3 regions of the Kitasatospora sp. NPDC042419 genome follow, and region 2 is predicted to be linked to each of the others. Evidence: riboswitches for the same ligand, from Rfam matches in the RefSeq annotation. Region 2 holds a riboswitch; each other region holds the start of a gene.
What was found. A riboswitch is a leader RNA that binds a small molecule or an ion and turns the genes downstream of it on or off. The one in region 2 is predicted to bind S-adenosylmethionine.
Positions count from the first base shown of each region.

Region 1: linked by a shared signal. The riboswitch ahead of AC067J_RS01735 (aminotransferase class V-fold PLP-dependent enzyme) and the one ahead of AC067J_RS15985 (AAA family ATPase) in region 2 are both predicted to bind S-adenosylmethionine.
Region 3: linked by a shared signal. The riboswitch ahead of thrC (threonine synthase) and the one ahead of AC067J_RS15985 (AAA family ATPase) in region 2 are both predicted to bind S-adenosylmethionine.

Region 1 is NZ_JBWKAW010000001.1:380,136-390,463, forward strand. It holds gene AC067J_RS01710 (C40 family peptidase) at 1-954, opposite strand, end outside; gene AC067J_RS01715 (NYN domain-containing protein) at 1,167-2,561, opposite strand; gene AC067J_RS01720 (hypothetical protein) at 2,897-3,166, opposite strand; gene AC067J_RS01725 (rhomboid family intramembrane serine protease) at 3,369-4,199, shown strand; gene AC067J_RS01730 (Lrp/AsnC ligand binding domain-containing protein) at 4,241-4,522, shown strand; gene AC067J_RS01735 (aminotransferase class V-fold PLP-dependent enzyme) at 4,562-5,962, opposite strand; SAM riboswitch class IV at 6,015-6,132, opposite strand; gene trpD (anthranilate phosphoribosyltransferase) at 6,302-7,378, opposite strand; gene AC067J_RS01745 (hypothetical protein) at 7,572-7,997, opposite strand; gene ctaE (aa3-type cytochrome oxidase subunit III) at 8,392-9,012, shown strand; gene qcrC (cytochrome bc1 complex diheme cytochrome c subunit) at 9,199-10,008, shown strand; gene qcrA (cytochrome bc1 complex Rieske iron-sulfur subunit) at 10,005-10,328, shown strand, end outside.
Region 2 is NZ_JBWKAW010000006.1:383,022-393,349, forward strand. It holds gene AC067J_RS15970 (M28 family peptidase) at 1-3,140, opposite strand, end outside; gene AC067J_RS15975 (helix-turn-helix domain-containing protein) at 3,540-4,922, shown strand; gene AC067J_RS15980 (rhodanese-like domain-containing protein) at 5,170-5,634, shown strand; SAM riboswitch class IV at 5,893-6,015, shown strand; gene AC067J_RS15985 (AAA family ATPase) at 6,275-9,505, shown strand; gene AC067J_RS15990 (type I polyketide synthase) at 9,932-10,328, shown strand, end outside.
Region 3 is NZ_JBWKAW010000011.1:3,891-14,218, forward strand. It holds gene AC067J_RS21340 (alpha,alpha-trehalose-phosphate synthase (UDP-forming)) at 1-1,467, opposite strand, end outside; gene otsB (trehalose-phosphatase) at 1-14, shown strand, start outside; gene AC067J_RS21345 (glucosyl-3-phosphoglycerate synthase) at 1,506-2,537, opposite strand; SAM riboswitch class I at 2,687-2,821, shown strand; gene thrC (threonine synthase) at 2,839-4,122, shown strand; gene AC067J_RS21355 (ubiquitin-like small modifier protein 1) at 4,248-4,526, shown strand; gene AC067J_RS21360 (cold-shock protein) at 5,091-5,294, shown strand; gene groL (chaperonin GroEL) at 5,654-7,273, shown strand; gene AC067J_RS21370 (hypothetical protein) at 7,406-7,765, shown strand; gene AC067J_RS21375 (ABC transporter ATP-binding protein) at 8,080-8,832, shown strand; gene AC067J_RS21380 (FtsX-like permease family protein) at 8,829-10,328, shown strand, end outside.

The DNA of each region.
Region 1 (10,328 bases), on a different contig from region 2:
GCCGATGTACATGGCGACGTGGCTGCGGTCGTCGCGGTAGATGATCAGGTCGCCCGGCTGCGCCTCGGCGAGCGACGGCACCCGGGTGCCGTAGTTGCCCTGCGCCTGCGAGGTGCGCGGCAGCGAGACGCCGGCCTTGCCGTACGCCCAGACCATCAGGCCGGAGCAGTCGAAGCTGCTCGGACCGGTGGAGCCCCAGCCGTAGGGCTTGCCCTGCTGGGCCATCGCGTTGGCCACCGCGGCGCCGGCCATGCCGGAGGCCTGCGGCAGCGCGCCCAGGTCGGGCCGCTCGCTCCCTCCGCGCGAGGCCCGCTCCTGCTGCTGCTGGGCCGCCTTCAGGGCCGCGCGGTCGGCGGCGCTGAGCGAGTTCAGCAGGTCCTGGGCTTCCTTGAGCTTCTTGTTGACCTCGGCCTTGGACTGGTTCAGGTCCTTGGTGGTGGTGTCCAGCGAGGCCAGGACGGCGGCCGCCTCGGCCTTCTGCTGGTCCAGCCGGCGCTGCTGGTCCTGGAGGCCCTTGAGCGCCTCGGTCTGGCTGGAGCTGGCCTGCTGCACGCTGGAGGCCTTGTCCAGGTAGCCGGACGGGTCGGAGGAGAGCATCAGCTGCACCGACGGGTCGATGCCGCCGGTGCGGTACTGCGCACCGGCCACCTCGGCCAGACCGGCCTGAAGCTGGGTCATCTGCTCCTGGCCGCGGGCGACCTGGTCCTGCAGCTGGTCGGCCTGCTTGCGCAGCTGGTCGGTCCGCTCCTTGGCGCCGTTGTAGCGCTCGGTGGCCTGCTCGGCCTCCTCCTGCAGCTGGTCGATCTGCGCCTTGACGTCCTCCTTCTTGGGGGACGGGCTCGGTGCGGCGTGCGCGGCGACCTGCGCGGAGAGGGCGACCGCGGTCGCAGCGGCCGCAGTGAGCACGGACACCCGCGCGCGGCTGGGCTGCTTGGGACGGCGGTGGGAGGCCAAAAGACCGGCTCCTTCTTCCAATGGACTCACCTGTTCGGGTGAGAATCCGGAAAATAGGTTTGACGCCAGACCCTAGTGAAGATCCACGGTTTGCGCCACTCCCCCGTTGGCGTGAACCCGTCTCCCCCGCTCTGACTTCACGAGACCCACACATCACCGCAACCCCGGCGCTGACCAGGCGTCATTCCCGCCTGCTCGGAGCCGGGGGACGGCTACGGCCGGGCCAGCCGGTTGAGCAGCAGGACGGAGGCCACGGGGCGCGCGCCCGCCTTCCGCACGCCCTCCGCGACCTCGCGGTCGGTGGAGACCACCACCACCGGCCGCCCCTGCGGTTCGGCCCGCACCAGCCGGCGGATCAGCTCGTCCGCCGTCTCCCCCGTACGGCTGAACCGCACCCGCACCCCGCGCGGCGGCGCCATGATCACCGGCACGTCCAGGTCCTGGCCGTCGAACACACAGGTGACCTCCGCCTGGGTGCGCTGCGCCAGCATCGCCAGCCCGCCCAGCAGCCGGATCCGCTGCTGCTCCAGCGGCAGCGTCGGATAGCCGGTCTTGGTCACGTTGTAGCCGTCCACCACCAGATGGACCTGCGGGATCGCCAGCAGCTGGTCCAGCAGCGCCGGGTCGTCCTCCGCCAGGCCGCGCCGAGCCACGTCGTGCGGCGAGGCCGAGCCCGGCACCACCGCCTCCACCAGGTCCGCCGGGCGGATCTGCGACACCGGCAGCGCCAGCTCCCGCTGCAGCCCCTGGGCCGACTGCAGGACGGTGTCCAGCAGCAGCCGCAGCCGCATGTCCTCGACGCTGCGCCCCTCGCGGGCCGACCGGCGGCCCTGCTCGGCGGCGTTCTCCAGCTCCGACACCCGGTGCCGCAGCCGCCGCGTCTCGCTCTCGCCGCCGCTCCGCTCGGCCGCCGCCTGCGCCTTGACCGCCTCCAGCTCGGCGGCCAGCTTCCGCGTCTCGGCCTGCGCCCGACGGGTGTCGCTCTCCAGCGAACGGACCTTCCGGCGGAGCGACTCGGCCTCCTTGCGGACGTCCTCCGACTCGGCCCGGTGCCGGTCAAGGTCGGCCCGCGCCGCGGCCCGCACCTCCGTCAGCTCGGCCTGCAGCTTCTCCACCAGCCGGGCCGCCTCGGCCGCCGCGCCCTCGGCGCCGGCCCGCTCGGCCTCCTCGCCGGCCTCCGCGACCAGTCGGCTCCAGCCGGCCGAACGGACCAGGTAGGCGGCCGCGGCCACGTCCATCGGATCGGCGGCGCCCGGCACGGTGCCCGACTCCAGCGCCCGGACCAGATCGGGCTGGCCCAGCCGCAGCCGCTCCGCTATCCGCACCCGGAAGGCCGGCTCGGACTCCAGCGCGGCGGCCAGCGCGGTCGCGGCGTACTTGGCCCGGCGGGCCGGGGTGAACTTGGCGTACTGGCGCAGCGACTGCGGCAGCTCGCCGAGCGGCAGGCCGCCGAGCGCGTCGGCGGCCAGGCCGACCACCCGCCGGCGCACGCCCTCGGGCAGCGGCCGGTCCAGGCGCTCGGCGGTCGTCTCCGCGGCCGGCCCGTCGCGGTCGTCCGACTCGTCCGGCCCGTCCGCCCCGCCGTCCGTGCCGGCCCCGTCCCGCACGTCCGTCCCGTCCGTGCCGTCCGTACCGCCTGCGCCGTCGGCTGCCGCCGGTTCGTCACCGCCGCCGGACTCCTCGCCGGAGGCCGCCACGGCCGCGCCCTCGGTGCCGAAGGGGGCGGCACCGGCCGCGTCCGGCGCCTGCGCGTCCACAGCGGGCTGCTGCCCCTGCGGCCCGGCGGGCTCCTTCGCTGCGTCCACCACGTCCTCGGCTCCGATCCTGGTCCTGCGGGGGACGGCCGGCGGCCGCCGCCCCCGTCACACTCCGCGCGTTCTCTCTTTATTGTCCCGTGCGGCGGACGGCCACGCCGCGTGCCGCCCACCGCACGGGCCGGGCATCAGCCCTGCTCGCCGGCGGCCTCGGCCCCGGCGTCCGCCGCGCCCGGGCGGGCGACCAGCTCGACCTGGTCCACCGCGTTGCACCAGCGGCAGCGCACCGACTCGACGGTCTCGCTGAGGGTCTGGGTCTCCTCGACCTTGGACTCGCCGGCCAGGTCGAAGTGGAGGAACTCGGTCACCCGGGCGGTGCGGGTGACGTCGAAGCGGGTCAGGTTTCCGCAGAGCGTGCAGCGCCAGCGCGTCTCGGCAGTCAGGGCGGGGACGGTCATCGGGGGTCCTCTCGGGTGGTCCCTGGATGGGCTCAGGCGCTCCCCCCGGAGCCCCGGCGTCGGCGGCGGGAGGCGGGAATGCCCGCCCCAAGCCTATTGCCTGGGGCAACCTTCGTGACCACCGGTCACGGCGATCACCGCCTTGGGCCACCTGCCGTAACGACGCGGTCCCGGCGGGCCCGGCGGAGGGATGCTTGGCGGCATGGCGATCCCGGTCCTCGACCACGCCGGCGCGCGGGACGGCCGACCGGCCGTGGCCGCTCCGGCCGTCTGCTACGCGCTGATCGCGCTCAACACCGCGGTCTTCCTGCTCGGGCCGGCCGCCGGACTCAATCCGCTGTACGGGCGCGGCCAGGCCCGGGTCTGCGCCGAGCAGCGTTACGAGCAGCGCTGGGGGACGGTGCCCGTCGAACTGCTGACCGGGCACCCGCTCACCGCCGAGCAGCTGGCCGAGGCCCCCGACCCGGTGCCCGGCTGTCCGGCCGCGCCGACCCCGGGGAAGCACCCGGCGCTCTCGGTGCTCAGCGCGCTCTTCCTGCACGGGGGCTGGCTGCACCTGCTGGGCAACCTGCTCTTCCTGCACGTCTTCGGCCCGACCGTCGAACGGCGGCTGGGCCGCTCCCGGTTCGTCCTCTTCTACCTGGCGGCCGGCACCCTCTCCACCTACGGCTTCGCGCTCGCCGAGGCGCACTCGCCGGACTCGACCCGGGTGCTGATCGGCGCCTCCGGGGCGATCTCGGCCGTCCTCGGCGCCTACCTCCGGCTGCACCCGCGCGCCCGGGTCACCACGCTCGTCCCGCTGCTGCTCTTCCTGCCGCTGCGGTTCCCCGCCTGGCTGGTGCTCGGGCTCTGGTTCGCCCTGCAGTGGTGGTCGGTCCACTCGGCCGGCCCTGGGGGCACCTCCCAGCCGCCAGGCTGGGGGAGGGTCGCCTACCTGGTGCACGTCATCGGTTTCGCGGCCGGCTTCCTCTACGCCTGCACCCTGGCCGAGCGCCGCCCCCGGGCCGCCCGCCGCCCGCGACCGTCCGGCTGACGCCCGATACCCTGGCGGCACCTCACAAAGGAGCTCGCACCGTGATCACCGCCATCGTCCTGATCAAGACCAGCGTCGACCGCATCCCGGAGATCGCCGAGGCGATCGCCGCCATCGAGGGCGTCAGCGAGGTCTACTCGGTGACCGGCGGGTACGACCTGGTCGCGATGGTGCGGGTGCGGCGGCACGACGACCTCGCCGAGGTCATCCCCGGCCGGCTCAACAAGGTCCCGGGCGTGGCCCACACCGAGACCCAGATCGCCTTCCGCACCTACTCCCAGCACGACCTGGAGGCCGCGTTCGCGATCGGCCTCGACGCCTGACCCGTCAGGCCCGGCCGGGCGCCCGGCCCGGCGGCCCGGTCAGGCACCCCGCCGGGTGTCCGCGACGCAGCGGCCGCCCTCGTTCCGGTAGTTCCAGGCCGCGCCGTCCGTGACCAGCTCGCGGACGGCGGTCAGGAACCGGTCCACGTGCTCGTCCGGGGTGCCCGCGCCGAAGCTCACCCGGATCGCGTTCAGGCTGCGCTCGCCCGGCAGCGACGGCTCCGGCGCGCCGCACTCGGACGGCGCGACGTCCTCGTCGCCGAGCAGCGTGCGGACCAGCGGGTGCGCACAGAACAGGCCGTCGCGCACGCCGATGCCGTACTCGGCGGAGAGCGCGGCCGAGAAGTGCGAGCTGTTCCAGCCCTGGACGACGAAGGAGAGCACGCCCACCCGGGCCGACTCCGGGCCGAACAGGTTGAGCACCTTCACCTGCGGGATCTCCGTCAGGCCCGCCTTCAGCCGGTCGACCAGCGCGCGCTCGCGGGCCTCCAGGGCGTCGAAGCCGGCCTCGGTCAGCGCCCGGCAGGCGGAGGCGATCGCGTAGGCGCCGATCACGTTCGGCGAGCCGGCCTCGTGCCGCGCCGGGCCGGTGTGCCACTGCACGGCCACCGAACCGTCCTCCTCGCGGGCCACGGTCCGGGTGGCGCCGCCGCCGGCCAGGTACGGGTCGGCCGCGTCCAGCCAGTCGGCCCGGCCGGCCAGCACGCCGGCGCCGAACGGCGCGTACAGCTTGTGCCCGGAGAAGGCGATCCAGTCCACGCCCAGCTCGCGCACCGAGACCCGGTGGTGCGGGGCCAGCTGCGCGGCGTCCAGCACCACCCGGGCGCCGTGCCGGTGCGCGGTCCGGGTCAGCTCGGCGACCGGCCACAGCTCACCGGTGACGTTCGAGGCGCCGGTGACGCAGAGCAGCTTCGGGCCCTCGGGCGCCTCGGCCAGCGCGGCGTCGAAGGCGGCGACCGCCTCGGCGTGCGAGCGCGGGGCGCGCAGGTAGGTGACGGCCAGGCCGGCGTGCGCCCAGGGCAGCAGCGAGGCGTGGTGCTCGGTCTCGAAGGCGAACACCCGGGTGCCGGCCGGGACGGCGGCGGCCAGCAGGTTCAGCGAGTCGGTGGTGGCACGGGTGAAGACCACCTGGTCGCCCTCGCGCAGGTCCAGGAACTCGGTGACGGTGCGGCGGCTCTGCTCGAACAGGTCGGTGGAGAGCTGCGAGAGGTAGCCGGCGCCGCGGTGCACGCTGCCGTAGTAGGGGGCGTAGGCGGCGACGTCGTCCCAGACCCGCTGGAGCGCCGGGGCGCTGGCGGCGTAGTCGAGCGCCGCGTATCCGACCTTCTCACCGGTGGCCAGCGGCACCTGGACGTCGTGGCCGAGGACGGCGAGGAGGGCCTGCGGGGAGGGCGCCTGGTCGAGGGTGGCGGCCGGCGACTGCGGGGAGGAAAGGGACATGGGGATGCACTCCTTCTACGGGCCCAGGACCCCGGGAGTGCAAATCGTCCGGCGTCCGCGCTTGTCACGCGGACGGTTTGCCGCATGACCCGGTCCTCACCCAGGGCACCCCGCCACGGACGGAGGGTTGCCGGACAGCCAGCTGGGGCTTGACGCTGTCACTCATGACCTGGCGAAGACTCTAGGTCGCGTCCGCCCCCTGGTCAAACAGGGGTCCACATCCCGGACGGCCGTCCGGGGGGCGGTCCGACCCGCCCCCGCGCGGGCCCGGCTCCGGCCCGGCTCCGGGAACGCGGAAGGGGCCGGCGGAAGGTGTCCCGCCGGCCCCCTGACGCCGCCTCAGGCCCTGGCGGTGGCCTCCGACCAGTGCTTCAGCAGGTCCCGGGCGGCACCCGAGTCGATCGCCGCCGCCGTCCGTTCCATGCCGGCCGCCAGCTGCTCGGACAGCGGCGCGTCGGTCAGGTCGAGCGCCACCAGCGCCGCCGCCGAGTTCAGCAGCACGGCGTCCCGGACCGGCCCGTGCTCCCCGGCCAGCAGCCGGCGCGCGACCTCGGCGTTGTACGCCGGGTCCGCCCCGCGCAGCGCCTCGATGCCGACCGGCTCGATGCCGACGTCGCGCGGGTCGAACGCGGTCTCGGTCACGGCGCCGTCGCGGACGACCCAGACCCGCGAGGTGGTGGTGATGGTCAGCTCGTCGAGGCCGTCGTCACCCCGGAAGACCAGCGCGGTGGAGCCGCGCCGCGCCAGCACGCCGGCGATCAGCGCCGCGAGCCGGGTGTCGAAGCAGCCGATCGCGTGCGCGGTCACCCGCGCCGGGTTGGTGAGCGGACCGAGGAGGTTGAACGCGGTCGGCACCCCGAGGTCGCGCCGGGCCGGGGCGGCGTGCCGCATCGACGGGTGGAAGGTCGCCGCGAAGCAGAAGGTGAGCCCCACCTCCTCGGCCACCTCGGCGACCCGGCGCGGCGCCAGGTCCAGCCGGATGCCGAGCTTCTCCAGCACGTCCGAGGACCCGCTCGACGAGGAGGCCGCCCGGTTGCCGTGCTTGACCACCTTGGCGCCGGCCGCCGCCGCGACGATCGCCGACATGGTGGAGATGTTGACGGTCTTGGCCCGGTCGCCGCCGGTGCCGACGATGTCCACCGCCGGGCCGGGGATCGACAGCGGTTCGGCGTGCGCGTACATCGAGTCGACCAGACCGGAGATCTCGTCGACCGTCTCGCCCTTGGCCCGCAGCGCCACCATGAAGCCGGCCACCTGGACCGGGGAGGCCTCGCCGCTCATGATCCGGTCCATCGCCCACGCGGTGGCGGAACGGTCGAGGTCCTCCCCGCGCAGCAGCACCGACAGGATGTCCGGCCAGGTGCGGACCACCTGCGCGGGGTCGCTACCGCCGTTCGCAGGGTGCACGTTCACCATGGCTGACTCCAGCTCTCGGTCCCCGCTGTACGGGGACGGACCGTAGGGATGGAGTCAGCCTATCGAGCGGCGGGGCGCCGGGGCGCCGCCGTTCACCCTTCTTCTCCCGTGGTGAGACGCGCGGCCCGGACGCCCTGCCCGGAACGCCCCGTCCCGGGCGGCTTCGCCCGGTACGCCCCGGGGCCGGGGCGGGCTACCGGGCGACCGGCGCCCGCTTGGCCAGCCGCGCCCGGAGCAGGGTGGCGGCGGCCTCGGCCAGCGCCACCGGGTCCACCGGCTGGGAGATCGCCGCGTCCGCCCGGCTCCAGGCGGCCAGCCAGGAGTCCTGCGGTCGGCCGATCAGCACCAGCAGCGGCGGGCACCCGTAGATCTCGTCCTTCAGCTGCCGCGCGAGCCCGAGCCCTCCGGCCGGCACCGCCTCCCCGTCCAGCACGCAGAGGTCCACCCCGCCCTTCTCCAGTGCCCTGAGTACCGCGGGGGTGGTCGCGCACTCCAGGTAGGACAGCTCCGGCAGATCCTCGGCCACCCGGCTGCCGAGCGCCGTGAGCACCTGCTCCCGGGTGGTGCGGTCGTGGCTGTAGACGAGAACGGTCAGCGTCTCGTCGGTCGTGTACGCCATGGGCCCTGCTCCCTCACGTGTGATCCGGACCACGTTCGCCTCTCCCCGGATGCTACTCCCGATCACCGGCCGCCGAGCCCCTCCCGCGCGATCCTTCTCAAGCCGCCGCGCCCACGACTGGTCCGGCCGGAGGACAGCGCGTCACCCTCGACCGCGCAGTCCACCCGTACGGCGGACGGGGCGCTTCTCCCCTTACTACCGGCAGGCCCCGAGGGGGTGACACGACACGCGGGCAACGGGGTCGAAGGGGCCTTCGAAGAACCATCAGAAAAGGGACACGCCGCTGCTCAGCACCGGTACGGACGGCCCGTCGGGCACCAGGGGGGCATACCGCACGCACCGGACACTCCGAGGGACACCCCCCGGCGTGAAGACGGAATAAGGGACCGACATAATGTCCGTCGTGGCGACAGCAACAGCAGTAGAAACCGGGCACGCGCACGGATCGGTCAACCGGCCGAACATGGTCAGCGTCGGAACGATCGTCTGGCTCAGTTCCGAGTTGATGTTCTTCGCGGCCCTCTTCGCGATGTACTTCACGCTCCGCTCCGTGAAGGGAGCCGAGTACTGGACCGAGAAGGCGCACGCCCTCAACGTGCCCTTCTCCTCGGTCAACACCACGATCCTGGTGCTCTCCTCGCTCACCTGCCAGCTCGGCGTCTTCGCCGCCGAGCGCGGGGACGTGAAGAAGCTCCGCTCGTGGTTCGTCATCACCTTCGTGATGGGCGCGATCTTCATCGGCGGCCAGATCTTCGAGTACACCGAGCTGGTCAAGAAGGACGGCCTCTCGCTGTCCTCCGACCCGTACGGCACGGTGTTCTACCTGACCACCGGCTTCCACGGTCTGCACGTGACGGGTGGTCTGATCGCCTTCCTGCTGGTCCTGGGACGGACGTACGCAGCCAAGCGCTTCACGCACGAGCAGGCCACCGCCGCGATCGTGGTGTCGTACTACTGGCACTTCGTCGACGTCGTGTGGATCGGCCTGTTCGCGACCATCTACCTGATCAAGTAACCAGCTGATCAGGTCGCTGGCCACCGGCTCCGGGTCCCGCCCTCTGGGCGACGGCCCGATTTCGCCGGTGGCGACGCTCCCACCGACCGACCGCGCGCGCAGCCCTAGACAGGCCGCCTCGTGCCGGCCAGACCGGCCGCCGGGTGCACCCACCAGTCGACCAGATCCTGACACCGGGGTTATTCCGTGAAAAAGCTCTCCGCACGACGGCGCCACCCACTGGCGGCGCTGGTCGTCCTACTTCTCGCCCTGGCGGCAACCGGGGGGCTGTACGCCGCGTTCGCGCCCGCCGACAAGGCGCAGGCCGACGTCGCCGCGCAGTCGCTCGCGATCGATGAGGGCAAGAAGCTCTTCGCCGTGGGCTGCTCCTCCTGCCACGGCCTGAACGGCCAGGGTTCGAGCGACGGTCCCAGCCTGGTCGGCGTCGGCTCCGCCGCGGTCGACTTCCAGGTCGGCACCGGCCGCATGCCGGCCCAGCAGCCCGGCGCCCAGGTGCCGAAGAAGAAGAACATCTACTCGCAGGCCGAGATCGACCAGATGGCCGCCTTCGTGGCCTCGCTCGGCCCCGGCCCGGTGACTCCGACCGCGGAGCAGTACACCTCGACCAACCCCGAGGACCTCTCCAAGGGCGGCGAGCTGTTCCGCACCAACTGCGCCCAGTGCCACAACTTCGCCGGCCAGGGCGGTGCCCTGACCCAGGGCAAGTCCGCCCCGTCGCTGGAGGGCGTGGACGCGAAGCACATCTACGAGGCCATGCAGACCGGCCCGCAGAACATGCCGTCGTTCCCGGAGGGCACCATGCCCGAGGAGCAGAAGAAGCAGATCGTGGCCTTCGTCCGCCACACCACCAACGATGAGCCCAACCCCGGCGGTCTCACGCTCGGCAGCCTCGGTCCGGTGACCGAGGGCCTGTTCGGCTGGATCTTCGGTCTCGGCGCGCTCATCGCGGTCGCGATCTGGGTCGCCGCCCACACCACCAAGGCCAAGAAGTCATGAGCCACGACATGTCAGAAGAGAAGCTCCCGGAGTCCCACGGCTCCGCCGGGCACCACGAGGTGGCCGCCCACGGCGATCCGTTCGCCGACCCGGGCCTGCCGGCCCACGAACCGCGTCGCACCGACATCGACGAGCGGGCCGCCAAGCGGGCCGAGCGCCAGGTGTCGCTGATGTTCGTGGTCTCGATGATCGCCACCGTCGCCTTCATCGCGTCCTACGTGGCCATCGACAAGGACAAGATCGTCTACGTCTGGCCGCTGGGGAACATCAGCGCGCTGAACTTCGCCCTGGGCATGACCCTGGGCGTGGCGCTGTTCCTG
Region 2 (10,328 bases):
GCCGTGTGGCCCTGGAGGCACCGGTAGCTGACACCGTTGAAGGTCACGGTGTCACCGGCCTTGTAGGTGGTGCCCGCCGCCCAGGTGCCGTTGCCCGGCCCCGGGTCGTTGGCGACCACCAGCGAGTAGGAGGTGGAGTGGCTGACCGAGCCGGCGCCCGTCACGGTCAGGTTGTAGGTGCCGGGCGCGACCGAGGAGGCGACCGAGACGCTCAGCGTGGCCGAGCCGCCGGACTGCACCGAGGAGGGGCTGACCGAGGCCGTCACGCCGGCCGGGGCACCGGTGACGGTGAGGTTCACCGTCTGGGCCGAGCCGGAGGTGGTCTGGGTGGAGACCGACGCGTTGGTCGACTCGCCCGGCTTGACCGTGCCGCTGCCAGGGTTCACCGCGACCGAGAAGTCGTTGGTCGGGATGGGCCCGGTGCCGACCGAGGTCTTCCACAGGGTGTAGGCGACGCCGTCGGCGCTGCGGTCCAGCACGGTGGCGTTGATGTTGCTGGTGGTGTCGCACGCCGAGTGGTAGCAGGAGTCGTACGCCCGGTTGGCGGTGCCGCCCCACTTGGACGCCTGCGCCGAGGTCTTGGTGGCGCTGGCGCCGGCCGCGTAGCCCGAGGTCGGGATGCCCGCGGACTGGAACGAGGCGTCGTCCGAGCGGCCCTGGCCCTCGACGTTCTCCTCCGGCTGGAGGTTCAGCGAGTCCCAGTACGCCTTCATCGGCGCCGAGGTGGCGGAGTTGACGTTGTTGATGAAGTAGCCCGCGTTGGGCGAGCCGACCATGTCGAAGTTGTAGTAGCCCTTGATCGCGCTGCGCTGGGTGGAGCTCAGCTGGTTCACGTAGTGCTTCGAGCCCTGCAGGCCCTGCTCCTCACCCGTCCACCAGGCGAACCGGACGTGCCGGCTCATGGTCGGGTTCTGCTGCGCCAGGACCAGTGCGGTCTCCAGCAGCACGGCGGAGCCGGAGCCGTTGTCGTTGATGCCCGGGCCGGCCGAGACGCCGTCCAGGTGCGCGCCGAACATGGTCACCTGGTCGTTCGGGCCGCCCGGCCAGTCGGCGATCAGGTTGTTGGCGGTGTAGGTGCAGGTGGAGCAGGTCTGCTCGGTGACGGTGTAGCCGGCCGCCTGGAGCTTGGCCTTCACGTAGGCCAGCGACTGGCTGTACCCGGCGGTGCCGGTGCGGCGGTTGCCGCCGTTCTGCGAGGCGATGGTGTTGAACTGGCTCAGGTGCGCCTGGACGTTGGCGACGCTGATGTCAGGGGCGTTCGGGTTGGGGTTGGTGCTGCCCACGGTCAGCGTGTACTGCGCGGTGTGGGTGGTGGCACCGGTGGCGGTCACGGTGATGACGTAGTTGCCGGGTGCCGTCGACGAGGACGTCGTGATGTTCAGCGTGGCGGGCGAGCCGCTCTGCACCGAGGACGGGGTGACCGTCGCGGTGGCACCGCTCGGGGCGCCCGAGGCGGTCAGGTTGAGCGTCTGGGCGCCGCCCGAGACGACCGAGGTGTTGATCGTCGCGCTGGTCGACGAACCGGGCTGGACGGAGCCGGCGCTCGGGGTGAGCGTGATGTTGAACTCGGGGCCCGTCACGTTGCAGGTCGGCTCGCCGCTCTGGGCGGGCAGGCTGACCGCGTCCCAGGCCGCCTTGGTGCGGTTGAACAGGTTGCAGCTCGGGTCGAGGTTCTTGGCGGCGGTCAGGGTCGTGACCCGGTACTTCTTGTAGGTCATGCCGCTGGTCTTGAGCAGCATGCCGCCGTAGAAGATCCGGCCCGCGTCCTTGATGCCGACACCGGTGATCGTGGAGTTGTTGCAGGTCGGGCTGGTGGGCTTGCCGCCGCCCGGGTTGGAGCCCTCGGCGAGCAGGTAGAACCAGTGGTTCAGCGGGCCGGCGGCCGCGTGGACCTCGGTGCTCGGGATCGAGGAGGAGTAGCAGTTCGGGTCGCCGTTGACCAGCGAGGGGTTGGCCATGTTGCGGATCGGGCCGCGCCCGACCAGGTTGACCATCTCGCCGACGGTGTAGTCCGGGTTGTCGTACGGGGCGGGCTGGTTGGCGTAGGCCTCGGTCAGTGCGCCGAAGATGTCGCCGGTGCCCTCGCCCAGGCCGTTCTCGTTGTTGGCGCCGCCCGGGGTGAACTGGTCGATGCCGTGGCCGAACTCGTGGCCGACGACGTCGATCGAGGAGATCCACTCGTTGGCGTTGTTGTGGCCGATCGAGACCGAGGAGCCGTCCCAGTAGGCGTTGACGTCGTTCAGGCCGACCTTGACCGGCCAGCTCCCGCCGTTGCCGTTGTGGCCGTTGCGCCCCAGCCAGTCCCGGAGCATGTCCCATTCCTTCTGCGCCGCGAACATGACGTCGCCGCAGCCGGTCTCCTTGCTGGTGGAGCTGCCGTTGCCCCAGGAGTCGGAGGACTTGGTGAACACCTGGCCGGTGGAGTAGTCGGCACAGCTCAGGCCCGGCCGGCCGGGGTCGCGCAGGGAGTACGAACTGCCCGAGCCGGTGGTGCTGATGGTGACCGGCGACGGGCCGTTCCACTTGCTGTTGACCGTGCCGGCCCGGACGTCGTCGTAGCTGTCGATGACCTCGCCGCTGCGGGCGTCGACGAAGACGTGCAGGGTGCTGGGCGCGGTGGCGGTGCGGCCGGTGAGGACGGTCTCCCAGGCGAGGCGGCCGGCGCCGTCCTTGACCCGGACGACCAGGCGGCGCGTCTGCACGCCGTCGACGGTGGCCAGCTTGGTGCGGGAGGTCTTCTCCGCGTTGGCGGCGCTGACCAGGGGCGTGGTCGGCACGCCGATCGGGCCGGAGGAGGCGGACTGCGATCCGCGGACCTTGCCCTGGCCGTCGGCTATGACGACGGCGTCGCCGCCGACCACCGGGAGGCCCTTGTAGGTGCGCTCGTAGGCGACCGAGTAGAGGCCGGCGAGCCAGGGGGTGACGGACTGGCGCTCGTAGGTCTCGCCCGGCCCCTTGGCCAGGGCGTCCAGGCCTGCCGCGGCCGCCTGGTCGGCGGCGTTCACGGCGGCGGTCAGCGCGCTCGGCGGCGCGACGGCCGTCGGGCCCGGGTCGGCGGCGGCCTGCCCGACCGCGGTGGCGGTGAGCATGCCGGCCAGGACGGCCAGGGTGGTGCCCGCCGTCAGTAATCTGCGTTTCATTCCGAGGCTCCTCGAACGTGGGGGTGCTCGACCGCGGACGGCGTGCCGGAAAGGCGCTCACCGCGGGCCGCATGGGGGACGGCCGCTGCGGGCGTCCGCGCTCGGGTGCCGGAACCCTCACACGCCGTCATGCCACGGTCAACGGGTACGGCGGGCACTTCGAGTGTTTGGCAAGTTCTGTCAAGCCGGCTGTCCCGTACCGGTGTTGGTGTCCGGAAGGGCAGCGCGGGAGGCCAGGGCAGGTGCAGAGGTTGAGACCACATAGTGGAGAGGTTGAGACCAGAGGGGAAAAGTGGTTGAGACCACGTCATGTACGGAGGGGCGCTCCGTCCAGTACCGTCCTCCTCAGCGGACCTCCCCACCGGAAGGCCCGGGAGCGCACTCGGGAGGGCAGCCCCGTTGCACCGGAACCGCGCCGCGGCAACCCTCGCCGAGGACGAGCTCTGGCGTGCCTTCGGCATCCGCCTGCGGCAGTGGCGCCGCCGGGCCGGCCTCACCCAGGCCCAGCTCGGCGCCGAGATCGGCTACGACCACACCGCCGTCAGCAAGCTCGAACACGGCACCCGCCGCACCAGCCCCCGCCTCGCCGACCGCCTCGACGACCTCCTCGCCGCCGGGGGCGAACTGCGCACCGCCTGCCGCCGGGCCGAGGACGGCGTGCCGGAGGACACCGCGGCGCCGCCCACGGGCTGGGCCCGGCCGCCGCTGCCCGATCCGCCCGTCTCCCTCGTCGGCCCGGCCCTCCCACCCGGGCTCTCCGTCTGGCTGCCCGCACGCCTCCCCGACTACGGGATGCTCTGCCCGCTCCACGACGCCGCCGGCTGCGCCGTCCCCGAACCCGGCGACCTCGCCGCCCTGCACGACGCCTTCCGCGCCGCCGACCCCGCCACGGCGCCGGCCCTCGACCCCGACACCGCGCACGCCCTCACCGGCCTGCTCGCCGCCCACCTCCGCGCCGGCGAGGCCCCCGCCGGACCGGGCACCGTCGCCGTCGAGGAGACCCTCCGCGTCATCCTGCGCCGCCTCGCCGCCCACCCGGCCGACCGGGCCCGCCGTCCGCTCGCCCGGCTCGCCGCCGAATACGCCCACGCCGCGGGTGCGTTGCGCATGCAGGACGGCCGCAACGCCACCGCGATGGCCTGCTTCGACCGCGCGCTCGGCTGGGCCGAGCTGGCCGGCGACCCCGCCACCCAGGTCGCCGCGCTCAGCGACATGAGCGCCCTCGCCCGCCTCGACGGCGACCCCGCCGCCGCCCTCGGCTACGCCCGCGAGATGGCCCGGGCGGCACCCGGCCGGCACTGGGCGGGCGCGATGAGCCAGATCGGCCAGGCCCGCGCCTACGCCCTGGCCGGCGACGTCCGCGCCACCGTCCGGCACCTCGCCCGCGCCCGGCTCCACCTCGACCACATCGACACCCGCGACGAGACCGACGCGGCCTGGCTCTCCATCGCCTCGATGCGGCTGCGGGTCGAGGCGGGCGCCGCCGCCGCGCTGCGCGACGCGGCCGCCGCCGTCGGTGACCTCCGGCTCGCCCGCCGGGCCGTGGACGCCGCCGAGACCGCCCTCGCGCTCCTCGCCCCCGATCAACTGCCCGTCGCCCGCCTGCTGTTCACCGTCCGGGTGGCGGACTGCCTGCTGGTGGCGCGCGACCCCCGGGCGGCGGCCGAGCTGCTGGCCCCGGTGCTCGCGGCGGACGGCGGCGGGGCGGGTCTGCCGGCGCTGGTGCGGCACGAACTGGCCGGGCTGCGGGGGAGGCTGGCGGAGCACGGACTGGCGGGATAGCGGGGCTCGGGGCGCCCGGCGTCGGACCCGGCGGCTCCGCGGGGGTCGGGGGTCTCGGGGCTCGGGGGCGCCCGGAGTGTCCGAGGTGTTCGGAGTGCCCGAGGTGTCCGGGTACGGCGCCGTGGTACGGAGCGGGGAGGAGGCCTGGCGGGATCTTGGCGGGAGCAGGCGATCACGCCGATCGCGCGGCCGGACCCGCGCGGGCGAGGATCGGATCACCGCCCCGGCCGAGGCAAGGAGCCCCGACATGACCAGCAGTGCCGTTCTCGCCGTCCCCGCCGCCGAGCCCTCGGCCGCCGCCGCCCACTACCTGGCCCGGCTCGCCTTCGAGGCCGACGTCTCCGACGTGCGCGCCGACCTCGCCGCCGGCGTCCCCGGACTCGTGGTCGTCGACTCCCGGGCCGAAGCGGCCTGGGCGCAGGGCCGGATCCCCGGCGCGCTGCACATCCCGACCGCGCGGATCCCCGAACTGGCGCCCGCGCTCGTCGACCCCGCGGCGACCGTCGTCACCTACTGCTGGGGCCCCGGCTGCAACGGCGCCACCCGCGCCGCGCTCGCCTTCGCCCGACTCGGCTACCGGGTGAAGGAGATGCTCGGCGGTTTCGAGTACTGGGCCCGCGAGGGCTTCGCCTACGACACCGACCACGGCACCGGGCAGCGCCCCGTGGACGACCTGACCGCGCCCCGATCCGGCATCAGCTGCGCCTGCTGATCGCGGCCGTCCGGGCCCTTCGCGCACGCCCGGCCGAAGCACCCCTGTCGACCCCCTACCGACCGACGACCCGTCAGACCGGAACCGCCGGTCCGGACCCGGCCGTCCGCTCACCGCCCAAGTGTGGCAACGGTGTTGCGGCCGGATTGCGCCCCGTTTCACGAGGCGGCGCCCGAGGTCCGGACCGGCGGATTCGCGTGTTCCGCCGGGGGTTCCCGCAATTGACGGGATCGGCGGCGCCTTCCTAAACTCGGTGTCGGCGAAGAATGTCAGCCACAGGCCCCGGCCGGCTGACTGGCAACCCCCACACCGCGGTGGGGTGCCCCGGGGATAAGCCGGGTGGCGTGGCGTTCAGGTGACGCGTCGTCACAAGCGCGGTCATGGCCCGGTAGGGCGCGGGGGATGGAGAACGTCGTGGAACAGCGGGCGGGCGGACGCAACGCCGCGAGCCTCAGGCTGGTGGCCAGGCTCGACGTCGACCTGCTGCGGCGCGCCAGCTCCCTCTGTCGCTGACGCCGGTCGGCCGGCCGGGCAGCCCTGCCCGTCTCGGTCGGTCCGTCCGATTCCCTCGCCCACGCCCCCGTGCGAGGAGGAGCGCCCAGCGGCCCGTCCTCCCGTGCGCACAGCTCCAGGAGAACGGATGTCCACCTTCCCCGCGCCCGCCCCCCGAGACCTGTCCAGAGCCCTCCCGGTGGGCCGGGAGCCCGAGTACCGGAGGCTGCGCGAGGCGTTCGACCGGTGCGCGGCCGGCGCCGGGAGCGTGATCGTGCTGCACGGATCGGTCGGCAGCGGCCGCAGCGACCTGCTCTACGCCTTCACCGACACCGTCGCCGAGCGCGGGGCGCACGTCCTGGTCGGCACCGGCTCGCCGCTGGAGCGGGAGTTCCCGCTCGGGCTGGCCCGGCAGCTGCTCCAGGGCGCCGACCTCGAACCGGAGGAGGCCGCGGCGGCGGAGCGCCTGCTGGCCGACGGCGCCGCCGAGGGCGGCCGCCCGGCCCCGTCGGACGGACCGCAGGGACGGCTCACCCAGCGCACCCTGGAGGGCCTGTTCCGGCTGGTCCGGCGGCTGGCCGAGCGCGCCCCCGTCCTGATCGCCGTCGACGACCGGCAGGACGCCGATCCGCAGTCGCTGGAGTTCCTGCTCTACCTGGTCCGCCGCACCCGCAGCGCCGGCGTGCTCACCGTGCTCAGCTCGCGCGAGACCATGACCCCGTCCAACCCCTTCTTCGAGGTCGAGCTGGCCCGCCAGCCGCACCACCAGCACATCCGGCTCGACCTGCTCTCCACCGAGCTGGTCGCCGAGCTCCTCCGGACCAGGCTCGGCGCGGCGTCCGTCCGGCTGGCCGTCGAGGCGCACACCCTCACCGGCGGCAACCCGCTGCTCGTGCACAGCCTCATCGGCGACCAGGAGACCGCGGGCGTCCCGGACGAGCTGGTCGTCGGCGAGGGCTACCGGCGCGGACTGATGCACTGCCTGCACCGGATCGACCCGCTGGCGCTGCACTACGCGCGCGGCGTCGCCGTGCTCGGCGCGTCCGCCACCCCGGACCTCCTCGCCGAACTCCTCCTGCTGGCACCGGACTCGCTGCCCAGGGCGCTCTACCTGCTGCACGCGGCCGGTCTCTTCCGGGACGGCGGGTTCCGCCACCCGACCGCCGCCGGGGACCTGCTCGCCGCGATGCGCCCGGTCGAACTGGCCGCCCTGCACCAGCGGGCCGGGCGGTTGCTGCGGGCGGCCGGGGCGGCGGACGCGACCGTGCACGGGCACGCCCGGGTGGCGGAGGGGCACCTGCGCGGCTCCCTGTCGGCCGGGGAGCCGGCGGTGCCGGGGCAGGGCACGGTCGCGGGCCCGGAGGCGGGGCCCGGAGCGGGCGCGGGTACGTACGGCTGGCCGCCGGGCCTCGCCGGGGTCGGCGGTGGTGGTGCGGGTGCGGGTGCGGGTGTCGGTGTCGGTGCCGGCGCGGGTGCCGCTGCGGGCGGTGGCGCCGGTGGAGTCGGTGACATCGGTGGAGTCGGTGGTGTGGGTGGTGTCGGGAGCACCGGGGGTTTCGGCGCCGCCGTGAGCGCCGTCGGGAGCACGGCCGGGAACGCCCTCGGGGGCGCCGCCGGCTTCGGCGGCGCATGGGCGCTGCCGGAGCCCGGGCCCGTCACGGGACCGGTGGGCGGCCGGACCGACGGGCTCGCGGGCTGGCTCACGGGCGGCCCGTCCGGCGAGCCGGTCGGCGAATTCGGCGAACCGGTCGGCGAACCGGTGGGCGAACCGGTCGTCGGTCCGCTCGGCGGCCCGGCCAGGGCGGCGGGCTGGACCGGTGGACCCGCCAGCACCGGGGGGTTCGGGCCCGAAGCGGCCCACGGCCCCGCCGTCGGCGTGCTCGGCTCCTTCGGCACGGCGGCCGTCGAGTGCGTACCCACCCTGCCCGGCACGGTGACCGACGCGGACACCGCGCGGCGGCACGAACTGAAGACCGTCCGCCACCACTTCTGGCACGGCCGGACCGAGCAGGGCGTCGCCGCGCTCGCCCGGTTCGAGGCCGCACCCGGCAACGGAGCCCCCGCCGAGGCCCTGCGGTACTGGCTCGCCTACTGGTACCCGGGACTGCTGCCCAACCCCGCCCGCCCGCAGACGGGCCGGCCGGTGAACGCGGCCGACCACCGGGGCGACGGCATGCGGCTGCTCGCCGGGCTGATGGCCGGCACGGTCGCACCGGACGCGGCCGTCGTCCAGGCCGAACTGATCCTGCGCGCCGGGCGGCTCGGCGGCGTCCGCACCGAGTCGCTGACCGCCGCGCTGACCGTCCTGCTGTACGCCGACCGCGCCGACCGGGCCGCCCACTGGTGCGGACCGCTCGCCGACCGGGCCGGCGCCCGCTGCGGCGCCAACTGGCACGCCCTGCTGGCCGCGCTGCGGGCCGAGACGGCGCTGCGCCAGGGCGACCTGCGGGCCGCCGACGAGGCCGGGCGCGCCGCCTTCGCCCACGTCCGGCCGGAGGCCTGGGGAGTGGCGGCCGGTCTGCCGCTGGCCACCATGGCCGCCGCCCGCACGGCGGCGGGCCTGCACCAGGACGCCGCCCACTTCCTGGAGCTGCCCACCCCCGAGGGGATGGCCCGCACTCCCGCCGGGCTGCACCACCGGTACGCGCTGGCCGGCCACCGGCTCGCCCTCGGCCGGGCCGAGGAGGCGCTCGCCGACTACCGCGCCTGCGGCGACGCGATGGCCCGCTGGGGCCTGGACCACCTGCCCGCGATCGCGCCCTGGCGGCTCGGCGCCGCCCGCGCCCAGCTCGCCCTCGGCCGCCGCCCGAACGCGGCGGCCCTGGCCGACCAGCAGCTCGCCCGGCTCGGCCCGGCCGGACAGCCGCGGATCCGCGGCCTGGCGCTGCGGATCCGCGCGGCGGCGGGCGAGCGGTCCGAGCGGACGGAGCTGCTGGAACGGGCCGTCGCGCTGCTGGAGGAGGCCGGTGCGGAGGCGGAACTCTCGGCCGCCCTCTCCGAGTTGAGCGAGGCCCACCAGAGCGACGGCGACCCCGGCCGGGCCCGGCAGACCGACCGCCGGCTCCGGCGCAACCCGCCGCTGGCGGTCGTGCCCGCTGAGGGCGCGGCGGCGGAGCCGGCCGCCGGCGGGCTCTCCGAGGCCGAGCGGCGGGTCGCCGAACTGGCCGCCCGGGGCCTGTCCAACCGGGACATCGCCCGCAAGCTCTACATCACCGTCTCCACCGTCGAGCAGCACCTCACCCGGGTCTACCGCAAGCTGGGCGTCCGCCGCCGGGTCGACCTCGCCAAGCTGGTCGGGCCGGGCACCGGCGGCTCCGAGGAGGGGCCAGTGGGCGCACTCGCGGCACGGAGCCGGCCGACGGACCTCGTCGCCGGCTGATCGCCGGCCGGCGGCCTGCTGCCGCCGGCCGGGTCCGCGTGCGGGTGGGGGCTCCCGCGCCGCACGCGGACCCGGCGGGGAGGGCGCTCCGGCCGCGGGCGGGGAGTCGACCGTCGGGCCCGCGTCGTGCCGGCTTCCTGCTGCCGGCCGCCGGGCCCTCGGCGTTCCGGCCGCCGTCCCGGCCGTCGTCCCGCCCCTCGTTCCGCCCGCCGTCCTGGCGGCCGCTCCGCCCGCCACCCCGCTCGTCGCTCGTCGTGCGGGGTGGTCGGGTGCGTGGTCGGCGGTACGGCCCGGAGAGCGTCCGGGGCCGGAGGGCGGACCACGCCTTAGGGGTTCGACAGGGGTTGGTTAGGGGCCCGACCGGCGGGCCCCCGCGAAACGCTGAGGCCATCACCGAGCAACCGGCCCTCAGGAGTGGAACCCACCATGGCGCCCCTGGAACCCCTCGACCCGTCCGCACCGCAGCCCGGCCCGCCGGAGGCGGTGGCCGTCGTCGGCGTCGCCTGCCGGCTGCCGGGAGCGGCGGACCCGGAGGCGTTCTGGCGGCTGCTCGACACCGGTGCGAGCGCGGTCGGCGCCGTCCCGCCGGAGCGCTTCGCCGGTGCCGAGCCGCCCCGGGCCGGCGGATGGCTGGACCACGTCGACCGCTTCGACCCCGAGTTCTTCGGCCTCTCCCCGGCCGAGGCCGCCGCGGCCGACCCGCAGCAGCGGCTGGTCCTCGAACTCGCCTGGGAGGCGCTGGAGGACGCCGGCCTCCTGCCCGACTCCCTGGCCGGCGGCCGCACCGGCGTCTTCGTCGGCGCCATCGCCGCCGACTACACCA
Region 3 (10,328 bases), on a different contig from region 2:
GCTCAGCGCGTTGAGCTGGTCGAGGAACCACTGCTGGGGCGGGAGCGCGGTCGCCGCGTCGGCGAGCCGCTTGGTGCGGTCGGCGCGCTCGCCGGCCGGCATGGTGAGCCCGGCGTGCAGCGCCTCGGCGGTGGCGACCACGTCGTACGGGTTGACGGTCAGCGCGTCGTCACCGAGCTCGGCGTGGGCGCCGGCCTCGCGGGACAGGACGAGGGCGCAGCCGTCGTCGGAGACCACCGGGACCTCCTTGGCGACCAGGTTCATGCCGTCCCGGATCGGGTTGACCAGGGCGACGTCGGCCAGCCGGTAGGCGGCCAGCGAGCGCGGGAAGTCGTCGTCGACGTGCAGGATCAGCGGCTGCCAGCCGGGGGTGGCGAACTCCTCGTTGATCTCCTCGGCGAGCGCCCGCACCCGGGCGGTGTAGGCGCGGTACTCGGCGAGGTCGGTGCGCGACGGGTAGGCGAAGGCGATGTGGACCACCCGGTCGCGCCACTCGGGGCGGGTGCGCAGCAGGTGCCGGTAGGCCTGGAAGCCGCGGACGATGTTCTTGCTCAGCTCGGTGCGGTCGACCCGGACGACGGTCCGGCGGTCGCCGACGGCGGCGCGCAGGGTGGCGAGGCGCTCGTCGACGTCCGGGCGGTGGGCGCGCTCGCGCAGGAAGCCGGCGTCGGCGCCGAGGCCGTGGACACCGAGGCGGGTGGTGCGGCCCCCGTGCGTGACGGTGAGGGCGTCGCGGTCGACGGCGGCGCCGAGGACGCTCTCGCAGCAGTCGGCGAAGGCGAGCGCCCAGCGGCGGGTGAGGAAGCCGGCCCGGTCGGCGCCGAGGATGCCGGAGAGGACGGTCTCGGCGATGTCGTCGGGCAGCAGCCGGAAGTACTCGGGCGGCGCCCAGGGGGTGTGCGAGAAGTGGCCGATCCGCAGGTCGGGGCGGGCGGCCCGGAGCAGCGCCGGGGTCAGCGAGAGGTGGTAGTCCTGGACCAGGACGGCGGCGCCGGGGGCGGCCTCGGTGGCGAGGGCCCCGGCGAAGGCGGCGTTGTACGCGGTGTAGGCCTGCCACTCGGTGCGGAAGCCGGCGTCGAAGGCGGGTGCGGTCGGGGTGTCGTACAGCAGGTGGTGGATGAACCAGAGGGTCGAGTTGGCGACGCCGTTGTAGGCCCGGGCGAAGGTCTCCGGGTCTATGTCCAGCATCCGGACGGCCTGGCCGCCGACGTCGTGGCCGACCCGGTCGAGGCGGCCGTCGGGGGCCTCCCGGGCCGCCCGGCGGTCGGCGTCGGAGAGGGCGGCGCAGACCCAGACGGCGTCCGGGTCGTCGATGGCGGAGAGGCCGGAGACCAGGCCGCCGCCCCCTCTGCGGAGGGTCAGCGTGCCGTCGTCCGCGGTGCCGAACGACACCGGTCCCCGGTTGGACGCCACCAGGACGGGGGCGGTGCCGGTCGGATTCGAACGTTCGGTCGTGAGATCGCCCATGGTTGGTTGGTTGCCGGGGGGTCCGGGCCGCAAACCCTTCATCGTCGGGTGGCGTATTCGGGGACGGTGTGCATCGGGGGGCGTTCGGTGGCGGTGACCGGGTGGGTGTGCGCGGTGAAGGCGCGGGTCTCCGGGTCGCGGGTGAACTGGGTGAGCAGCGGGTGGACCAGGTCGGCGGAGGCCTTGAGCCGGTGGGTGCGGTCGAGCCGTTCGAGGGCGGTGCGGTAGATGGTGGCGGCCATCCGGCCGAGGGCTTGGCCGTCCTGGTGGCGGTGGTGGCGGACGCCGACGTCCACCTGGGCGAGCGCGTCGAGCCCGGCCGTCTCCAGGGCGTCGACCAGCAGGCCGAGTTCGACGCCGTAGCCGGTGGGGAAGGGCAGGCGTTCGAGCAGTGAGCGGCGGGCCGCGTACTCGCCGCCGAGGGGCTGGACGAAACCGGCGAGTTCCGGCCAGTGCAGGTTGAGCAGCGGACGGGCGACCAGTTCGGTGACCCGGCCGCCGCCGGACGGGATGACGGCGACGTCGCCCGTGGCGGAGTCGCCCGGTCCGACGGCGAGCGGGCGGTCGTACATGGCCTTGACCAGCTGGATGTGGGCGTCGGTGAGCAGCGGGCCGACGATGCCGGAGACCAGGGCGGGGTCGAACTCGCGCAGGTCGGCGTCGACGAAGCAGACGATCTCGCCGCGGGTGACCAGCAGCGAGCGCCAGAGCACCTCGCCCTTGCCGGGGGCGGCGGGCAGCCGGGGGAGGATCGCGTCGCGGTGGAACACGGTGGCCCCGGCGTCGGCGGCCACCGCGGCGGTGGCGTCGGAGGACCCGGAGTCGACCACGACCAGTTCGTCGACCAGCGGCAGCCGTTCCACCAGCTCGCGGCGGATGGTGCGGACGATGTCGCCGACGGTGGCCTCCTCGTCCAGGGCGGGGAGGACGACGCTGACCGTGCCGGCCGGGCCCAGGGCGCGCTTGGCCGCCAGCAGGACGTCCACCGGACGGTCGGCCGCGCTCCACGAGCGCCGGCGGAGCCAGGACGCCGTCTCGGGGAGGAGCTCGGGGATCGGTTCGGCGGGCACGGTTCTCTCCTCGGCGGGGACGGATGGGACGGGTCATCTCGCGTGGCGGACGGACCCGTTCAGGGTTGACGCCTTCGGATACAGTCTTCGTACAGCGGTCGGACCTTCGCACGCCGGGGTCTCCGCTGAGCACGACCACAACTTCACAGAGCTCATCCAGAGGGACTGAGGGAACGGCCCGTTGACGTCCCGGCAACCTTCTCGCGCGGCTGTCGTCACAGGCCCCGGCGGGACAGGTGCCAATTCCGGCCTGTGGCGCGCCCGCGTCACGGGGAAGATGAGGAGAGAGGCCTCCGCCATCATGGCTATCGACACTGCCGCCGCACCCGTCACCGTTGACCTCGGCCCCGCCGCCGCGCTGTCCTGTCGCGAGTGCGGCACCCGGTTCCCGCTCGGCCCCAGCTTCGCCTGTGTGGAGTGTTTCGGCCCGCTGGAGATCGCCTACGAGTTCGGCAGCGAGGGCGCGGAGGAGCTGCGCAAGCGCATCGAGGCCGGTCCGGCGTCGATCTGGCGGTACGCGCCGCTGCTGCCGGTGCCGGCCGACGTCGCCACCAAGCCGAACCTGAACCCGGGGTGGACCCCGCTGGTGAAGGCCGACAACCTGGGCCGCGAGCTCGGGTTCACCGCCCAGCTGCACGTCAAGGACGACTCGGGCAACCCGACGCACTCCTTCAAGGACCGCGTGGTGGCCTGCGCGATCGAGGCGGCGCGGGCCTTCGGCTACACCACCCTGTCCTGCTCGTCGACCGGCAACCTGGCCGGCGCGGTGGGCGCGGCCGCGGCCCGGGCCGGCTTCAAGTCCTGCGTGTTCATCCCGCACGACCTGGAGCAGGGCAAGGTCGTCATGGCCGGGGTGTACGGCGGCGAGCTGGTCGGCATCGAGGGCAACTACGACGACGTGAACCGCTTCTGCTCGGAGCTGATCGGCGACCCGGCCGGCGAGGGCTGGGGCTTCGTCAACGTCAACCTGCGGCCGTACTACGGCGAGGGCTCCAAGACGCTGGCGTACGAGATCTGCGAGCAGCTCGGCTGGCGGCTGCCGGAGCAGATCGTGATCCCGATCGCCTCGGGCTCGCAGCTGACCAAGATCGACAAGGGGCTGCAGGAGCTGATCAAGCTGGGCCTGGTCGAGGACCGGCCGTACCGGATCTTCGGCGCCCAGGCGGCGGGCTGCTCGCCGGTGTCGGCGGCGTTCAAGGCCGGCCACGACGTGATCCGGCCGGTCAAGCCCGACACCATCGCCAAGTCGCTGGCGATCGGCAACCCGGCCGACGGCCCGTACGTGCTCGACATCGCCCGGCGCACCGGCGGCGCGGTGGAGGACGTGACGGACGAGGAGGTCGTGGCGGCGATCCGGCTGCTGGCCCGCACCGAGGGCGTCTTCGCCGAGACCGCGGGCGGGGTGACCGTCGGCGTGCTCAAGAAGCTGGTCGAGACCGGGCAGCTGGACCCGTCGAAGGAGACCGTCGCGATCAACACCGGCGACGGCCTCAAGACGCTGGACGCCGTCTCGGAGGCCGGCATGACCGCCGTGATCCGGCCGACGCTGGCGTCGTTCCGGGACGCCGGCCTCGCGTCCGCCTGACCGGCCCGGCCGTCCGCCCCGACGGGCCCCGGTGCCGGCACCGCCGGCCCGCCCCGTCACGGCTCCCCGCCAGCCCCCAGCCCCAGCCCCGCCAGCCCCCGCCCCCGCATCGAGGAGAAGACCCCATGAGCGCCAACGTCCGCATCCCGACCATCCTGCGCACCTACACCGGCGGCGCCAGCGAGGTTTCCGCCGAGGGCGGCACCCTGGGTGACGTCATCGCCGACCTGGAGAAGAACCACGCCGGGATCGCCGCGCGGATCCTGGACGACACCGGCAAGCTGCGCCGTTTCGTGAACGTCTACGTGAACGACGACGACGTGCGGTTCGCCGAGGGCCTGGCGACGGAGATCAAGGACGGCGCGAGCGTCTCGATCATTCCGGCGGTGGCCGGCGGCTGCTGAGCGCCTTTTCGCCGTTCCCGGCCGTCCGCAGCACGGAATTCCGTGCCGCGGACGGCCGGTCGTATTTTGGCGGGAATATTTTCTGTCCCGGTCGGAGTAAAGTGTCGCTGGACCGGGAACAGAGCCGCCCCCTCCCCGCTCTCCCCGTGACCGGGTCCGCCCGCACCCGTACCGCCGCCGACCGTCCGGTCGTTGAGACCGGCGACCGGCCCGCGGCGGGGAAACATGTCAGGCCGGTGTCAGAATTCTGGAGTGGATTTCGGGCATTCCGTCCGCTATGTCCGGGAGGAAAGGCGGCTTTCCTCCCGATTGCTCCCGTACTGTCCCTTGATCACACCGGGGAATTCCCAACCGTTGACCCTGTTGCAGAGGGCGTCGATCCGGATACATTCAGCCGCGGTCGACGCAATCGCCCGTTCGCCGGATACCGTCCGGCGGCGTCGGGGGGATTGTGGCGTGCACGGCTGCGCCCAGGGGGGGTTCCCCGGGCCGGCCTCCAACCAGACCCGGGCCCGCAGACCTGCGGGCGCGTGAAGGGCCAGCACAGCACTAGGGGAGTTCGGAATGGCTCAGGGCACCGTCAAGTGGTTCAACGCGGAGAAGGGCTACGGCTTCATCGCGGTCGACGGTGGTGCGGACGTCTTCGTCCACTACAGCGCGATCCAGATGGACGGCTACCGCACCCTTGAGGAGGGCCAGCGGGTCGAGTTCGAGATCTCTCAGGGGCAGAAGGGCCCGCAGGCGGACATGGTCCGCGCGGCGGTCTGACCTTTTCGACACCCAGGAGTTCGGCTCGGCCCATCGGCTGGTGCACCTCTCGCTTCACGGCGGGCCCGTACGGCACGTGTCGTACGGGCCCGTCGGCGTGTCCGGACGCGGTCGCGGGGCCGTCCGGCGCGGCGCGCGGAGAGGCCCGGCAGGGCTCGCGGATCGCCGATTGGGCTTGCACTCGCCCACCCAGAGTGCTAATCATTGGCGTTAGCACTCACAGCTTGAGAGTGATAAGCGGACCGGGTCGGTGAGGCCCCAGGGAGCGGTAGGGGAATGGGACCCCCGCACACCAGGGCCGTCCGTCGCGGGCACCCCTTGGTCCGAGCAGTCGACCGTGTCCCGGAGGACCACTTCAGATGGCCAAGATCATCGCCTTTGATGAGGAAGCTCGCCGCGGCCTTGAGCGTGGCATGAACCAGCTCGCCGACGCGGTGAAGGTCACGCTCGGCCCCAAGGGTCGCAACGTCGTTCTGGAGAAGAAGTGGGGCGCCCCCACCATCACCAACGACGGTGTCTCCATCGCCAAGGAGATCGAGCTCGAGGACCCGTACGAGAAGATCGGTGCGGAGCTCGTCAAGGAGGTCGCCAAGAAGACCGACGACGTCGCGGGTGACGGCACCACCACCGCCACCGTGCTGGCCCAGGCGCTCGTCCGCGAGGGTCTGCGCAACGTCGCCGCCGGCGCCAACCCGATGGCCCTGAAGCGTGGTATCGAGAAGGCCGTCGTCGCCGTCTCCGACCAGCTCCTGGCCCAGGCCAAGGACGTGGAGACCAAGGAGCAGATCGCCTCCACCGCCTCCATCTCGGCCGCCGACACCCAGATCGGCGAGCTCATCGCCGAGGCCATGGACAAGGTCGGCAAGGAAGGCGTCATCACCGTCGAGGAGAGCAACACCTTCGGTCTGGAGCTTGAGCTCACCGAGGGCATGCGCTTCGACAAGGGCTACATCTCGGCCTACTTCGCCACCGACCTGGAGCGCATGGAGGCCGTCTTCGACGAGCCGTACATCCTGATCGCCAACTCCAAGATCGGCTCGGTCAAGGACCTGCTCCCGCTGCTGGAGAAGGTCATGCAGAGCGGCAAGCCGCTGGTCATCATCGCCGAGGACGTCGAGGCCGAGGCCCTGTCGACCCTGGTCGTGAACAAGATCAAGGGCACCTTCAAGTCCGTCGCCGTCAAGGCCCCGGGCTTCGGTGACCGCCGCAAGGCCATGCTGCAGGACATCGCCATCCTCACCGGCGGCACCGTGATCGCCGAGGAGGTGGGCCTGAAGCTGGAGAGCGCCGGCCTCGACCTGCTGGGCACCGCCCGCAAGGTGGTCATCACCAAGGACGAGACGACCATCGTCGACGGTGGCGGCGACGGCGAGCAGGTCGCCGGCCGCGTGAGCCAGATCCGTGTCGAGATCGAGAACAGCGACTCGGACTACGACCGCGAGAAGCTCCAGGAGCGCCTCGCCAAGCTGGCCGGCGGCGTGGCCGTCATCAAGGCCGGCGCGGCGACCGAGGTCGAGCTCAAGGAGCGCAAGCACCGTATCGAGGACGCGGTGCGCAACGCCAAGGCCGCCGTCGAGGAGGGCATCGTCGCCGGTGGTGGCGTCGCCCTGCTGCAGGCCGCGGTCGCGTTCGACAAGCTGGAGCTGGAGGGCGACGAGGCCACCGGTGCCAACATCGTCAAGATCGCGCTGGAGGCCCCGATCAAGCAGATCGCGGCCAACGCCGGTCTCGAGGGTGGCGTCGTGGTGGAGAAGGTGCGCAACCTCCCCGCCGGCCACGGCCTGAACGCCGCGACCAACGAGTACGTCGACCTGATCGCCGAGGGCATCATCGACCCGGCCAAGGTCACCCGGTCCGCGCTGCAGAACGCCGCCTCCATCGCGGCGCTCTTCCTCACCACCGAGGCCGTCATCGCCGACAAGCCGGAGAAGGCTGCGGCCGCCGGCGGCGGCATGCCGGGCGGTGACATGGACTTCTGATCCATCCGGATCGGACGGTTCCTCGTTCGCACGGGCGGTTCCCTTCGGGGGGCCGCCCGTGCGGCGTTGTCGCGGCGTTGTGCGGTGTTGCGGGCGGGCGGGAGAGCGCCCGCCGTTTGGGAGAATGGGCTGATGGCTTCGACTGACGACATCGAGACGGCGCTGCACACCGCACGGGCGCTGATCCTGGCCGACCTGACCGCACGGGACGTGGCGGACGCCGCCGTGGTGTCGCTGGTCGAGCAGGCCGTGACGCACCGGCGCTGGTGGCTGGAGCAGTGGCCGGACGGCACCGAGTACGTGCTCGGGCTGGTCGCCCAGGACGTCCAGGACGCGCTGCTGGAGAACTACGGGCGCTGGCCGCTCTGCGCCGAGTGCGCGGCCGACGGCGATCCGCACGCGCTCGGCGTGGAGCCCGAGCTGGGGCCGGAGCCGCACTGGGTCTGCGGCAAGCAGGGCGCGGTGGTGGCGCCCGTCGGGCAGCTCGCCTGACGCTCCGCCCGCCCCGGGGTTCCGTTCGGCTCCCTTCACCTCCGGATTCCGTCGCTCCCTGTCATCGGCTGCTTGCCCACTGCTCCCTCCTGTCTCCGGTCTCCGTCTTCGCCGCCGTCGCGCCTCCGGGCGCGGCGGCGGCTTTTCGCTGGTGGGGGCCCGTTTCGCCGGTCGCTGTCGCGCATCTGCATATGTAGTCTATCGACTTATGCCGGATACTTGAGTCATCCCCCCGGATGGAGGTATACATACTCGGTATGTAGGGCGTCGGTGGCCGCGAGGCCGCCCGCCCCCGCGAAACGAGGGGGAGAAGCATGTCCCAGTCAGATCCGACCCGGCCCGTCCTGCACCTGCGGAAGGTCATCCGGGTGCACGGGCAGGGAGCGGCCCAGGTGTACGCGCTGCGCGGCGTCGAGCTGGCCGTCCACCCGGGCGAGTTCGTCGCCGTGATGGGGCCCTCGGGCTCGGGCAAGTCCACCCTGCTCACCCTGGCCGGGGGGCTCGACCGGCCCACCGGCGGGCAGGTGCTGGTCGAGGGCGTCGAACTCGGCGGTCTGAACCGGACCGGGCTCGCCGCCCTCCGCCGCCGCTCGATCGGCTACGTGTTCCAGGACTACAACCTGATACCGGCCCTCACCGCCGCGGAGAACATCGCACTGCCCCGGGAGCTGGACGGCACCTCCGGCCGGGTCGCCCGCCGCGAGGCGCTGGCCGCGCTGACCGAACTGGGCATCGCCGAGCTGGCCGACCGCTTCCCCGAGGAGATGTCCGGCGGCCAGCAGCAGCGCGTCGCCATCGCCCGCGCCCTCGTCGGCGACCGCCGCCTCGTCCTCGCCGACGAACCCACCGGCGCCCTCGACTCCGCCACCGGCGACGCCGTCCTCGCGGTGCTGCGCGCCCGCTGCGACGCCGGTGCGGCCGCCATGATGGTCACCCACGAACCCCGGCACGCCGTCTGGGCCGACCGCGTGGTCTTCCTGCACGACGGCCGGATCGTCGACGAGAGCATCGGCCGGGACGCCGAGACCCTGATGCTGCTCTCCGGCCGGAACGGGGCCCGCCGATGAGGCTCTCCGCCCTCCGCGTCGCGCTGCGCATCGCCCGTCGTGACGCCCTGCGCGCCAAGGGCCGCAGCGCCCTCGTCGTCGCCATGATCGCGCTGCCCGTCCTCGGCGTCACCGGCGCCGACGTGGTCTACCGCAGCGGCCAGCTCACCCCCTCCGAGCGGGTCGAGCGGGTGATGGGCGGGAGCGACGCGCTGATCACCGCCCACCGGCCGGGCCGCTCCGTCGAACAGGCCCCGTTCGCCGAGGACGGCGTCCGGGTGCTGGTCGCCGCCGAGGGAGCCGCCGCCGAGCAGCAGCGGGCCGCCGGGACCGCCCCGGCCACCCTGGTCGCCGAACTGCTGCCGCACGGCGCCGTCCTCCTGCCGGCCACCCCCGGGCCCGAGGTGAGCGCCTCGACCCGGGAGGGCCTGTTCACCACCGCGACCGCCGAGGCCGACCTGACCACGCCGGTCTGGTCCGGCCGGCTCGACCTGGTCGACGGCCGGGCACCGGCCGCGCCGCACGAGGCCGCCGTCACCCGGGCCTTCCTCGACGAGGCGGGGCTGCGGCTCGGCGACTCCACCACGCTCAAGGGCCTGGACGCGCCGTTCACCCTGACCGGCGTGGTCGAGCACCCGGGGGACCTCGGCAAGGTGGAGCTGGTCGGCCGGCCCGGCGAGGTGATCGCCCCGCTGGCGGCGCTCGCGCCCAAGGCCCCCGGGCTGACCGGCCCGGTCACCGACGAGGGCGCCCCGCCCGAGCAGTGGCTGGTACGGCTGCCCGCGGGCGAGCGGCTCGACTGGGCCGAGGTCCAGCAGTTCAACCGGTACGGCTTCACCGTCACCTCCCGGGCCGTCGCCCTCGACCCGCCCGCCGCGTCCGCGGTCCCGTACCGGCAGAACGGCTGGGCGGACACCGCACCCGCCGCCGACAACCGGACCGTCGTGCTCGTCACCGTCGTCGGGATGGCGCTGCTGGAGGTCGCGCTGCTGGCCGGCCCCGCGTTCGCCGTGGGCGCCCGCCGCTCGCGCCGCCAGCTCGCCCTGATCGGCGCCGCCGGCGGGCACCGCGGCCACGTCCGCGCCGTCGTCCTCGGCGCCGGGCTGGTGCTCGGGCTCGTCGGCGCCGCCCTCGGCATCGGACTCGGCACCGGGCTGGTCGCCGCCGTGCGGCCGTGGGCCGAGGAGGCGGGCGGCAGCCGCTTCGGGCACTTCGCGCTCGCCCCGCTCGACCTGCTGGCGATCGCCGGCGTGGGTGTCCTCACCGCGCTGCTGGCCGCCGTGCTGCCGGCCGTCCAGGCCGCCCGCCGCGACGTGGTGGCCGGCCTCACCGGCCGGGACACCGCCACCGCCCCCAGCCGCTGGGCCCCGGTCCTGGGTCTGGTGCTGGTCGGCACCGGCGCGGCCGTCGCGCTGTACGGCGTCGGCACCTACGAGAGCGGCGGCATGCCGGTGGTCGGGAGCTTCAGCGCCCGCACGCTCTCGGTGCTCGCCGGCGCCGCCACCGCCGAACTGGGC